4 regions of the Pseudodesulfovibrio profundus genome follow, and region 3 is predicted to be linked to each of the others. Evidence: predicted binding sites of a transcription regulator. Region 3 holds the regulator's gene; each other region holds the start of a gene.

The links. Region 3 encodes sigma-54, which starts transcription at its own class of promoters, with help from an activator protein. Its sites were predicted from a motif close to CTGGCACGGNNNNTGCTT; they were not measured.
Region 1: the regulator sigma-54 is predicted to act here: its motif matches at 1,628-1,645, upstream of DPRO_RS18570 (TadE/TadG family type IV pilus assembly protein).
Region 2: the regulator sigma-54 is predicted to act here: its motif matches at 1,964-1,981, upstream of DPRO_RS10750 (flagellar hook protein FlgE).
Region 4: the regulator sigma-54 is predicted to act here: its motif matches at 1,168-1,185, upstream of DPRO_RS13005 (SHOCT domain-containing protein).

Annotation. Positions count from the first base shown of each region.
Region 1 is NZ_LT907975.1:3,958,536-3,961,656, forward strand. It holds gene DPRO_RS18560 (pilus assembly protein TadG-related protein) at 1-792, opposite strand, end outside; gene DPRO_RS18565 (TadE/TadG family type IV pilus assembly protein) at 796-1,185, opposite strand; gene DPRO_RS18570 (TadE/TadG family type IV pilus assembly protein) at 1,190-1,588, opposite strand; gene DPRO_RS18575 (4Fe-4S binding protein) at 1,858-2,784, opposite strand; gene DPRO_RS18580 (substrate-binding periplasmic protein) at 2,900-3,121, opposite strand, start outside.
Region 2 is NZ_LT907975.1:2,272,038-2,275,158, forward strand. It holds gene DPRO_RS10750 (flagellar hook protein FlgE) at 256-1,869, opposite strand; gene DPRO_RS10755 (OmpH family outer membrane protein) at 2,131-2,664, shown strand; gene DPRO_RS10760 (Hpt domain-containing protein) at 2,749-3,093, opposite strand.
Region 3 is NZ_LT907975.1:344,803-347,923, reverse strand. It holds gene hpf (ribosome hibernation-promoting factor, HPF/YfiA family) at 1-447, opposite strand, end outside; gene rpoN (RNA polymerase factor sigma-54) at 485-1,891, opposite strand; gene lptB (LPS export ABC transporter ATP-binding protein) at 2,114-2,839, opposite strand; gene DPRO_RS01660 (LptA/OstA family protein) at 2,839-3,121, opposite strand, start outside.
Region 4 is NZ_LT907975.1:2,756,586-2,759,706, reverse strand. It holds gene DPRO_RS13010 (ATP-binding protein) at 1-1,048, shown strand, start outside; gene DPRO_RS13005 (SHOCT domain-containing protein) at 1,213-1,488, shown strand; gene gltX (glutamate--tRNA ligase) at 1,583-2,968, opposite strand; gene DPRO_RS12995 (NifU family protein) at 3,107-3,121, opposite strand, start outside.

The sequences.
Region 1 (3,121 bases), 560 kb from region 3:
GGCAAATTCACTGTTTGATCCGGTACAACCGGCAATGTTTTCCCTGACGGCATCAGCACCCGTGACCGGAGCCCCCTTATTAGCAGGCGGCAGGTCCACAAGGTTGTACTGACCGGGAACAATGGCAAGCTGAGGATCGCCGGGCTTGATGATGATGGATGTGCCAATGTCGTCTTGGCCGTAGCCGATAACGTTGACCGAGTTGACTTCTTCTGGGCTATCTACGTCCATTTCGCCGTTATTATAGTACTTGGTTCCGGGAGCGGCAGTGTCATCCCATTCAAACTTGGTCGGAACGACAAACGGCTTTACGCACTTGCTTGAACAAATGCCTACGATCCCGGCACGGGCGACAACCTGGACATCGACTGTGTTAATGCCGAGAATCCTGCCGAAGTAAAGATTCAGCGGATTGCCGCGTTCAGCGCTGAGAGTGACGGTCACTTCAACCTGATTGGGGTTGATTTCTGTTGGAACGCCGTCCTTCATGAAGACGATATCCGCGTTGGTCAGTGCTTGTGCGGGCTTGTCGTCGGCGACCATGTTTCGTGTGGCGTAGTTGGTAACGACTGATCGAATCTTGGCGAATTCATGTCCTTCGGACATCATGGAGCTTGCTCCTGCCAGCGCGCCTGTGTCTGCGGCGGTTTGCAGAGCTCCGCGCTTCAGGTGAATCTGACCTATGTCGATGGCCAGCGCGGCCAGCCCAAGAAGAGCTGTCATGCCAAGGGCCACCATGACGCTGGCGACGCCTCTTTCCTGTCGGATGAATGATTGCAGTCTGTGTTGCATGTTTTACTCCACCTTTGCGAAGGCTGCGGTTGACAGGCCCTGCGGGATGATATCTTCCCATGGAAAGATGGTGTAACCGGAAAAATCAAAAGTCAATACAACACTCACTTCCTGTCCGAAGTTGATGTCATCGGTACCGTGCGTGATAGTGACAGTCAGATGGCTTGGGTCCAGCCCTGCCGATTCCACATAATTTTGAATTGTCTCGGTTGGTTCCTTGCCGCGAGAGGCGAGCACAACGCCTTCTCTGGCGGCTCGGGTAAGAATCTGATTGATGTCGATGAACTTGGATACGTCCCAAACACCGGCCATGAGCGGCACGAGGAGAATGCCCATGATCAATGCAAATTCGACTATTGCCACTCCTTGCTTGTGAGTCTCGTTTCTGCGCATACGGCTACCTCTCATGGGTCATAACGGCCGTAGCGGTAACCTGATTGACACCGCCAAGCGGGGGGATCAGTCGATCGATGGCGAGGAATGTGAACGGCACGGCAACGGTCACGTCAACCGGCTGTTGGGGTTCACGGGTGCCGACTGTAACTGATGGTGTGGCTTCCACGCCACCGATGCTCAACTCACTGAGGATTATTGATTCGACCTGTGTATTGGTGGTTTCTGCAAGTATGGCAGCCCGGACACCTTCATAGGCGGCGCCACGGACGACACTTTGTGTCCAGTAGAGGCGAGCGAAATCCATAACACCCATCATGATCATCATGAATATGGGCAACAGGAGCGCGACCTCTACGATGGAAGACCCGCGTCTGTTCTTATGGTTTCTGGCTCTCTGCATACTTGTCTCCTGAGAATTACTTGATTGGCATCAAAGTAAAAGCAAAGAGCATGCCACGAGACAGAAGAAATCGTTGGAATGTTTAATTGTCTGGAATCAATAGGTTTTGCTGGTGGTCGTTGTCGATTTACAGACTGTGTTAATGGAGTATACGAGAAAAATATCTAAAAAAAATAGATTCGGACTAAAATACTCCAATATTCATAGAGGGCATATATTTCTGGTTCAGTGAAAGAATTTACTGATAGGAGAAAAAAATTCCATTCTGATCACAGTCTATCTACCAGAAGCGGTTCGCCTTTTTCAGGGGCGGTGCGCAAAGTGAGAGCATCTTTGGCGCACGCTTCCACGCACACGCCGCACCCCATGCATTTGTCCTCACGGATGAAGGCGGAATCCTTGTTGAAACCGATGGCCTTGAATTGGCACTTCCCGGCACAGATGCCGCACTTTACGCAATTTTCGTCATTTACCTCGGCCAGATAGCCGGAGGAACACAGCATGTGGACTCCGTTGATCTGGGCTTTCATGGCGCCGCAGCAACACGAGCAACAGTTGCAAATGGCGTAGAACCGACCAATCATTACATCCTTGAAAAATGCATGGGATACATGGCCCCGGGCATTTTCCGCCTTCAGGATGCGAAGGGCTTCTTCCGCTGTGATGTCGCGGGTCTTGTCGGGATGGTGTTCGCGCATGAACGATGCAAACGGATCGCCGATCAGCAGACAGACATCAATGGGTTTGCAGGGTGATTTCATGCCGGTTCGACATGGACAATCCAGAAGCACTATCCGCTCGGGATTTCGCAGGATGATTTCCTTTGCGCGGGTGTAGGGCAAGACCTGTTCCGGCACCTCGGTGTTGACCGGCCTGTTGATGGTGACGAGTTTGGATACCTCGCCAAGTGGCATGACTTTGCCGTGATAGGTGTCGCCCCATGTCGGTTTTTCCTGATTGGGGTCACCGACTTTATTTCTTTCCGACGGAACGAACGGCGTCATCTTGTCGATGAAAAAGACAAGAGGCGCCCATAGGTAGCGCCACCAGGGATCCTTGTCCCCGGCAAGGCCGATATAGTGATAACACCAGCGGCCGTATACATACCCGTGCAGGCGTTCCCAGAAGGGCAGGCCGTGCTCTTTGGCCTGTCGGAAATAGTCGAGGGTGGAATCTTTGATAAATGGCAATTTCATGGCGCGTCGTGTCGTTGTAGATGCAGCTTGTTTGATAAAACACTACGCTTCATGTCCGGAATGTCAATCCGGTCCAGAAAAAAAATGTATGGGGGCAGGGTGTTCCGGCGAAGAGCTACTCGAAGTAACGCTTGTAGATACTACTGTAGGTTTCCGTTTCCTTGAATCGCGTCAATTCTTGGGAAAACCTGTCAACGAAAGAGGCTTCAACGGTTTCCTTGTTGAAAATGATGTAGAGACCATCGCTCTTGATCTCAAGGTCGCGAAGTGGTGTGACCCGCTTGAAGCCGAGCTTTCGGGAGAGATACAAGCCATTGCCATATTCTGCGGCCATGGC
Region 2 (3,121 bases), 1.9 Mb from region 3:
CGGTTTGTCGGTCGAAGACAAGAAACCGTGTATTTCAGTCTCATACTATGAAGATACCGAGAAGCGGCTGCATGACTGCCGGCTGAATATCGATAAGCGTCAATCGTGAAATGACAAGCCGGGTGGAGGTCTTGCCGGATGGCGATGGGTGATGTTCCGAAAGAGCCTCGGAAAAGGGGCCAACTCGAGGGAGTAGGATCAAATAAAAGCGGCTCGACCTGATGGCCGAGCCGCTGAATCCGTAAAGGAGTATGTTTATCGCTTGATGGTGATGGTCGTGTTGAGGATGGAGTCGGATGTCGTGATGACCTTGGTGTTTGCCTGATAGCCTCGCTGGGTGACGATCATCTTGGCAAACTCTTCGGCCATATCCACGTTACTCATCTCAAGGGTGGAACCCTGGATGGTGCCGCGTCCGCCTTCTTCGGCCACGCCTTCGATGGGATTACCGGACGCTTCGGTGGAGACAAAGTTGTTCCCGCCGTCACGACGCAGTCCCCACTCGCTGTTGAAGCGGTACATGGCGATCTGGTAGAAGTCCTCGGTCTGTCCATTGGAAAAATGTCCCCGCAAAAATCCTTCCCGGCTGATGCTGGTGTTTTGCAGATATCCCCAGGCGAATCCGTCCTGATTCTGGAACAGGGTTGCCGATCCATCGTCAAAACTTGTGGTCGAGCTGATGTCCCGGTTCATACTGGCCAGTGATATGAGGCTGTTGGTGTCGGTTCCGATGCCCGCAATACTGGAGGCTCCCGATTGCCAACTGGACGTGTCGGAGTTCAGGCCCACGTCAAAACTCAGGGTCTGTGTTCCACCTGTGGCTGAGCCATCTTCTCCCAGAGTGACGGTGAATTGGGGGATACCTTCTTCATTGAAGGAAGCAGGTCCCCAGTTGCTGAGATTCTTTCCGTCAGTCCCATTGAGGGAGTAGGCGGACTGGTTGACAACCTCACCTTCGCCATTGAATGTCAGTACCCCGACTCCGGCCAATCCTGCGCCGGAAGTGCCGTAGGCCCCGGAACCATCAGAGGATCCAGGAACAGCAATCAGGTATTCCCAGTACGTATATCCTGGGTTGGCGTTGGAAATGGAGCTGCTGGAAACCGGGTCAAAATACACGGTCAGATCATGCTGGTTTCCGTCTTCATCATAAATATTGAGACTGGACGAGTATGCAGGAAGATTTGATCCAAAAGGAGTGGAGGCTGTTGGGTCGCTGCCATCGTATGCATCCAGCATGGCGAAAAACGGATTATCGGCATTGGTGTAAAGATCGCCAGCCAGAGCATCTAGGTTGGTTATCATGTCGATGCTGGTTGATGCACGAGGCTCAGATCGGACCAGTCGTGTGGTTTGACCGTTTGCCATTACGTCCTGATAGGGAAGTTGAACATCCGTGGCAGAACTGGAGACAGTACCTGTTTCCCTGTCAATGGCGTATCCCTGCAACCGATAGCCGCTCGGGTCCACAAGGTATGCTTCATTGTTGAAGCGGAAATTTCCTGCCCTGGTGTAGTGGGTTGCGCCGGTACCGGTTACGGTGTCACCGACCTTGCGCACTCCGAAGAAGCCGTTGCCGGTGATAGCCATATCCGTTGACGTGTTGGAGCTTTCCAGCCCGCCTTCTCTGAAAATGCTGCGAATGTCGCCAACAGCCACGCCCTTGCCTATCTGGCTCGCGCTGTATGCGCCGGATTCGTATCCTGCGCTGCCGGTGGCCATTTGCTGGCTGAGCAGATCGGTGAACTGGGCGTCTGCCCGCTTGTATCCGACAGTGCTGACATTGGCGAGATTATTGCCAATGACCTGCATTCTGTCACCGTGAGCCACGACGCCTGTCGCGCCCACATACATTGTTGAAAAACTCATACTTCCTCCAATCCGGTCCCATCCGGATGCGGTGTGGGAATCATCGGGAGACCAATCCCGGCAATAAATTCCCTATTCCTTCTCGGTGTGGATAAAGCAAGCGGTGTGCCACTGAGAAAACGTAATCATACCGGAGGTAAACATTCAGAAAGGATAGGCACAACCTGCCTATCAATTCACTTGCGTTGTGTGGAGTCGGTGCGTACTGTGTCCAATCCATAGGAAAGTGACGCTAACAAGAAAAACATGGAGAAAAGACATATGAAACGGATTATTACCCTGCTTGGTACTACCCTGTTAGGCCTCATGCTGCTCACCGGCTGTAATCAGCAACAGGAACCGGGCGTCACCATCGGCGTCGTCGATGAAGCTGCCGCATTCCAGAATAACAAAGTGGCCAGCCAGGCCATGGAATATCTGAAGCAGCTTGGCGAGCCCATGCAGGCCAAGGCCGAAGCCGCTTACAACGCCATGCAGGAAGATCAGACCGAAGAGAACGTTGCCGCCTACAAGAAGGCCATGGGCGAGTTGCAGCAGTCCATGCAGGGCGAGCAGCAGCGCGTTGTGGCACTCGTGGATGCCAAGTTCCGTGAAGCGCTTGAGACCTACCGCAAGGACAACGGCCTGACCGTCATCCTCAGCAAGGGTTCTGTGCTTTCTTCTGGAGAGACTGTTGATATCACCGCTGATATCGTTGCTGCCATGGATGCCATGACCGTGGATTTCGAGCTGCCCAAGCAGCCTGAAGCCGCCCCTGAAGCTGCACCGGAAACGGAAGGCGAACAGGCTCAGTAGTCTGACTCATCTCAGAAAGTAAAAGGGTTGCCCGAATCTCGGGCAACCCTTTTTTGTTGATATATACTGTGCTTCAGGCTGACTCTAGTCCTCGACAAAGGTATGAATTTCCTCGTGGGCTTTGGTGAGGTTTGCATCGAAATCTTCAAACAACTTCTTTGTCTTTTCCAGGTCGTTGTTCTTTGCCGCCTGTTCCATGTTCAAGGCGAGGTTGACCAGTCTTTCGGCACGGATCACGCCGCACATCCCCTTGAGGGAGTGGGCAAGCCGGGATGCCGCGTCAATGTCACCGGCCTGCAACGCCTCGGCAAGAGATTTGTTTCGTTCAGGACTATCCTCAAGAAATGCCGCCAGTAATTCCCGGGCCAGTTCCATGTCATCCGCCAGACTTTGCAGGAAACGTTGGGAATCAAATATTTGTTCTTTCATAAAAATACTCCATTTCGTGAATCCCTAT
Region 3 (3,121 bases):
ATTGTCGAGCGAATTCAGTTGCAATGCAGCCTCATCAATGGACATTGGCTTGGGTTCATATGTGTCGGTGCCAACAATGGTAGGTCCGGCCTCCCGATTGCTTTCTTCATAAGCGAAGAAATTGGTCTGCACCTTGTTGCCTCGCCCGGAACGGACGCGAGACTTCATCTTTTCACGCATCTTTCGAAGTTGTGCTTCCAACTTGTCAACGACCATATCAATGGTCGCATACATGTCTTCGGAGTCTTCATACGCTGATATATGGATATTATCGGCATTCAGGATAACATCGGCCTTATGGCGAAACTTGTCGACCGACAGGTTTACCTGAAGATCGGCCTCATCGGAGTCGGAGACGAACTTGCCTACCTTTTCAAATCGCTTTTGTGCATAGCCCTTCAAATGATCGGACGGCTCAAAATCCTTGAAAGTGAAGCTTATGTTCATGTGCTACCTCCTGTTTATAGGTCCAACAAGTTCAAAATCAGAAGTACTGCTTGCGCTTGGACGAAGATGGAATCCCCATTGCTGAGCGATACTTGGCTACGGTACGCCTGGCGATGTTCACCTCAAGCTTATCCTTGAGTATTTCGCCAATTTTTTCATCGCTCAACGGTTTCTTCGTATCTTCTTCGGCAATCATCTGTTTAATGAGTGCCTTAACGCTCTCCGAACCCACCTGGGAACCATCGTCAAGATCCAACGCACTGTTGAAAAAGAACTTCAACTCAAATATCCCGTGCGGAGTGGAAACATACTTGCTCGTGGTAATCCGGCTAACGGTGGATTCATGCATTTCGATGTCTTCAGCAACCTCCTTGAGTATGAGTGGCTTCAACTTTGTGACGCCCACTTCAAAAAACTCTTTTTGAAAACGAATAATACTTTCAACTACTTTATACAAAGTTCTCTGCCGTTGGTACAGACTTTTCATCAACCAGGCTGCAGAACGCATCTTTTCTTGAAAATACTCTTTCTCTTTCTCGACAGCTCCGCGCATGGAGTCCATGTAGAAAGAATTCATTTGCAGTCTCGGCATCCCATCTTCATTCAGAATGATGACAAACTCATCACCATACTTGTAAACGAAAACATCAGGACTTACATAGTGCGGTTCAGTACTGGAAAAATTGGTACCGGGCATCGGATCAAGTGTCTGCATGAGATCAAGATATTCCTTGAGTTCTTCCATGGATATCTTGAACTTCCGCGCCAACGGCTTGTATCGATTCTTTTCGAGGTCTTCCAGGTGATCCCTGACAAGGGATTGGAGGATGGGATCGTCGTACCCAAGAACCTCCATCTGCACTTCCAAACACTCTTGGGGGGTCCGTGCGCACACACCAACCGGATCGAGGCGCTGAATGCGATGAACAAGGTTGTCGATTTCCTCATCCGTTGCGGGGACCATGGATCGTATCTCATCATTGGATGCCTGGAGGTATCCATTATGATCGATATTCCCTATGACCGCTTCGCCTATTTCAATCTCTCGCTCAGTAAAATTGGACAAACGCATCTGCCAGTGGAGATGACCTTCCAGCGAGGGCTTGGATGCCAGGCGAGCTTCAAACGACACCCCTTCTTCCGGGACTTCAGAGTCCCTGGATGCCGCTTGCTTGGATGTACTGGAAAATTCACCAAGATAGTTTTCCCAGTCAGCAGTCCGAACAAGTTCCTCTTCAGCCTGGGACTCTGTCAACTCTTCTCGCTCAGGAATTTCAGTTTCCGTTTCTGCTTCATCCAGAAACGGATTCTCCATCAATTCCTGCTGAACAGTCTCCAGCAGCTCCAAACGCGAAAGTTGCAGCAGCTTGATGGCTTGCTGCAGCTGAGGCGTCATGACCAGTTGCTGCGAGAGCTTGAGTTGTTGTCTAAGTTCGAGTCCCATATACCAGCCTTAAGGCATGCTTCCAAATACTGCCTAAATTGAATCCATTAATAAAAACCAAATAACTTGAATATCATTATGACACACTGAAAACCATGTGGCAAGCGTGCAAATATAACTATTGAAAAATATGAACTATTTTACAAACAATCGCCCCATGAAAAAAGTGTACCAACGTTTACATGGAGTGTAAATCGACTTATCAAAATAAGGCTTGATAAACTACAATCTGAAGTCTTCACCAAGATAAATTTGCCGAGCCTGACTGTCTTCAACAATCTCCTCTGGCGTACCTTCAAGAATTACCGTTCCCTCATAGACGAGATATGCCCGATCACAAATATTCAAGGTTTCTCTGACATTATGATCGGAAATCAGGATACCGATCCCCATGCTTTTCAAGACTGAAATGATTTCCTGAATATCGATTACAGCAATCGGGTCGATTCCGGCAAAGGGCTCGTCGAGAAGAATAAACTTCGGATTCATTATCAACGCCCGAGCGATTTCCAAACGACGACGCTCACCACCAGACAAAAACATGGCTGGTTGATCCGCCAATTTCGTAATCCGGAACATCTCCATCAATTCTTGAGCACGGGCATTCTGGTCTGCTCGGCTCAGAGCTGTTTGTTCCAATATGATTTCAAGATTCTGTCGTACGGACAGTTTTTTGAAAATGGAACTCTCCTGAGGCAGATAGCTGACCCCCATTCGGGCGCGTTCATGAAGAGGTTTATTGGTGAGAGGCTCATCACGCAGTGTCACCCTACCTGTATTAGGTTTGACAATGCCAACGAGCATGTAAAAGGTGGTCGTCTTGCCTGCGCCATTTGGCCCCAACAACCCAACGACCTCCTGGGGGTTCAACTCTAGGTTGATAGAGTGAACAACCTCTTTTTGCCCATATCGCTTGGACAGATCAGCAGCAACAAGACCCTGTGACATTATGGTACCTTCACGCCTTCCGGGGTCATGAAGACAGCCCGCACACGCTTTCCGTCACCACCGACAACTTCACTACGGTTTTCACGTGCATAAAAATTGATAACGTTACCACTCAGGCTGTTGGAACCATCCTGAAGTTTGGGGTTGTCTTCCATCTTGAGGAGCTGACTGGAAACATAATACGTCAGCTTTCCGCAGGATCCTTTGGATGTTCCTTTCTCTGCACGGACATTGCCCTCTGCAACGATACGATCAATGGAATCAGAGGTTAATGATGAACCT
Region 4 (3,121 bases), 1.8 Mb from region 3:
CGTACTGTATGAGGACATAGAAAATCTCAGAGGTAAACGGCTCCACGATGTCATGGACACCAAGACTGCGGACCGTTTCTTTCTGGTCAATGAAACATGCATGCGCACCGGCACTGTCCAGACCATTGAATACGACATGAATGTCCTGAGCGGACACCGATGGTTTGAAGCTCGCATTTCTCCCATTGGCAAGACATCGCAGTACCAGGGGGCGGTCTGGCTCATTCGGGACATTACCTACCGAAAGGAGATGGAAGAGACTCTCACCAAGGCCAAGGAAGACACGGAAAAAGTCAATCAGCAGCTACGCGAACTGGACAGGACCAAGTCTGCGCTTGTCTCATCGGTATCGCATGAGCTTCGCACCCCGTTGACCTCCCTCCTCGGGTTCTCCAAACTCATTCTCAAGAATTTCGCCAACAATTTCTGGCCGCTTGCAAAAGGAAACCCAAAGCTTCTGACCAAGGGTGCGCAGATAGTCGAGAACCTGAACATCCTCATTCATGAAGGCAACCGATTGACCCGGCTCATCAACGATGTCCTTGACCTCAACAAGATTGAAATGGGCTACACTGAATGGCGGGATGAACCGATCAATGCGGCCACCCTGGCCCGAAATGCGACCAATGCAGTGAAGGGGCAGTTCGAAGAACACCCGACCATTGATCTGGTCACGAATACCAGCAGCAACTTGCCTGACATCGTCGTCGATGCCGACCGTATGACCCAGGTGCTACTCAATCTCCTGACCAATGCAGCCAAGTTCACAGCCAGAGGCAGTGTTACGTTTTCCACTTACGTCACAGAGGCAGGCATGCTTCGCTTTGAGGTGAAAGACACAGGGCCTGGCATCGACACGTTGGAGCAGGATCGTATCTTTGATGTCTTTCATCAGGCTGGCAACACAGGGCCTTCTGACAGCAAGCCGCACGGAGCCGGACTCGGGCTTGCCATCTCCCGAGAGATCGTCAAGCACTACAATGGGACCATCTGGGTGGAGTCGGAACCGGGCAATGGGGCAACCTTCATCATTGAGCTTCCGCTGTAGCCACACCAATCACCCTCATGTGCAACTATGACACACAAGAGCATGCAATATGATGCACAAGTGCACATCGCGCTAAATGCTATAAATCGACAACCAATTGATATTTAAGCTGATAAAGTTTGGCACACATACTGCTCTCCTTTAAGCAAAAGCAAGGAGGACAGATGGAATTTTTATCGAGCTTCAATAGTTGGTGTAGCGGCCCAGGATTCTTTCAGGGCGCCGGGCATGGATGGGGTGGCGGATTCATGCCGTTTCACATGGGCTCCATCTTCCAATTGCTCATTATCGGCCTCATCATCTATTTCGTCGTGCGCATGTTGAAAAAACCTGCCACGCCCACCGACACACCCAGCCCCGAGGCCATTCTCAAAAGACGGTATGCCAACGGTGAGATTGACGAACAGACCTTCAAGAGCATGAAGAACGACCTGAAATAATTTTCGATAGACGCGCAACATTCATCCTCTCCCAAAAGAAGCCCCTGCCGGATCATCCGACAGGGGCTTCGTGCATTGATATAGGAAAAAGGAATTACAGTTCAACAGCCCGCTTCATGCGTGCCAGCGTTTCTTCCTTGCCAAGAACCATCATGGTCTCGAACAGACCGGGAGACTGGGTCTTGCCAACAATGGCGACCCGAATGGGCTGGGCAATGACTTTGAACTTGATATCCTTGTCTTCAAGGAACTGCCGGTGGACATCTTCCAGCGCCTTCTCCGTGTACTCGTCCATGGCTTCGATGCGCTCGGCAATCTCTTCCAACAGCGGCTTGGATTCCTCGGTGAGGAATTTCTTCACGGCCTTTTCGTCGTAGGGAAGGAAATCGGACTTGACGATAAACGGACGGGACTGCTCCAGCATATCCACGATGGACTTGGCTCTGGGCTGCAACAACGGCGCAATCTGAGCGAACAACGCCTTATCGACAGGCTCGGCTCCCTCACGATCCAGGAATTCACACAGCAACCCGGCCAGGTACTCAGGATCGGCTTTCTGCATGTACTGTCCATTGACCCACTCGAATTTAGTCAGGTCAAAGACAGACGGCGACTTGCCGAGATTGTCGGTGGAGAACAACTCGATCATTTCATCCATGGTGAAGAGTTCCTGATCGCCATGGGACCAACCGAGGCGGGCGAGATAGTTGCACACCGCTTCAGGCAGGTAGCCCATTTTCTCGTATTCCATGACCGAAAGTGCGCCATGACGCTTGGAAAGTTTCTTCTTGTCCGGTCCAAGGATCATGGGAACATGACCGAACTGCGGTACATCCCAGCCCATTGCCCGGTAAATCAGGATCTGACGAGGGGTATTGTTGACGTGGTCATCGCCACGCAGCACCGTGTTGATCCCCATGTCGTGATCATCTACCACAACGGCGAGGTTGTAGGTCGGCGATCCATCGCTTCGACGCAGGATCATATCGTCCATCTCGACGTTTTCCACGTTGATGGGGCCCTTGACCATATCAACGAAGCCGGTGTGTCCTTCTTCAGGAGCCTTGAGGCGCACAACGCCTTCGGTCAGGCCCTTGGCACGACAGCTACCATCGTATTTCGGCTTGCGGCCCTCTTTCATCGCCTTCTCGCGCATGGCATCCACTTCTTCCTTGGAGCACTGGCAGTAGTAGGCGTGGCCGTTTTCAATCAACTGATCGATAACTTCATTGTGACGGTCCGCCCGGGTGGACTGAAAGACGATCTCGCCGTCATGCTCCAGGCCCAGCCACTGCATGGAATCGATAATGGCATCCGTTGCTTCCTGTGTAGAGCGCTCCCTGTCTGTATCTTCGATACGCAGCAGGAACTTGCCGCCCGAGGACCGGGCCAGAAGCCATGAAAACAGAGCGGTACGGGCACCGCCGATATGCAGATAGCCGGTTGGACTTGGCGCGAACCGGGAAACAATTTTCGTCATCGTATGTATCTCCTGTCTCGGCCCTTGAGCATATGCTCGTAGCGACCGAAAGCGTGGCACCATCATGGTACCCAGTATTCAATTCAATAAATTTCAAACGGGCAAAGGCAAGACCATGATGGTCACATGCCTCAAGGGCTAGTCCACGGCTTC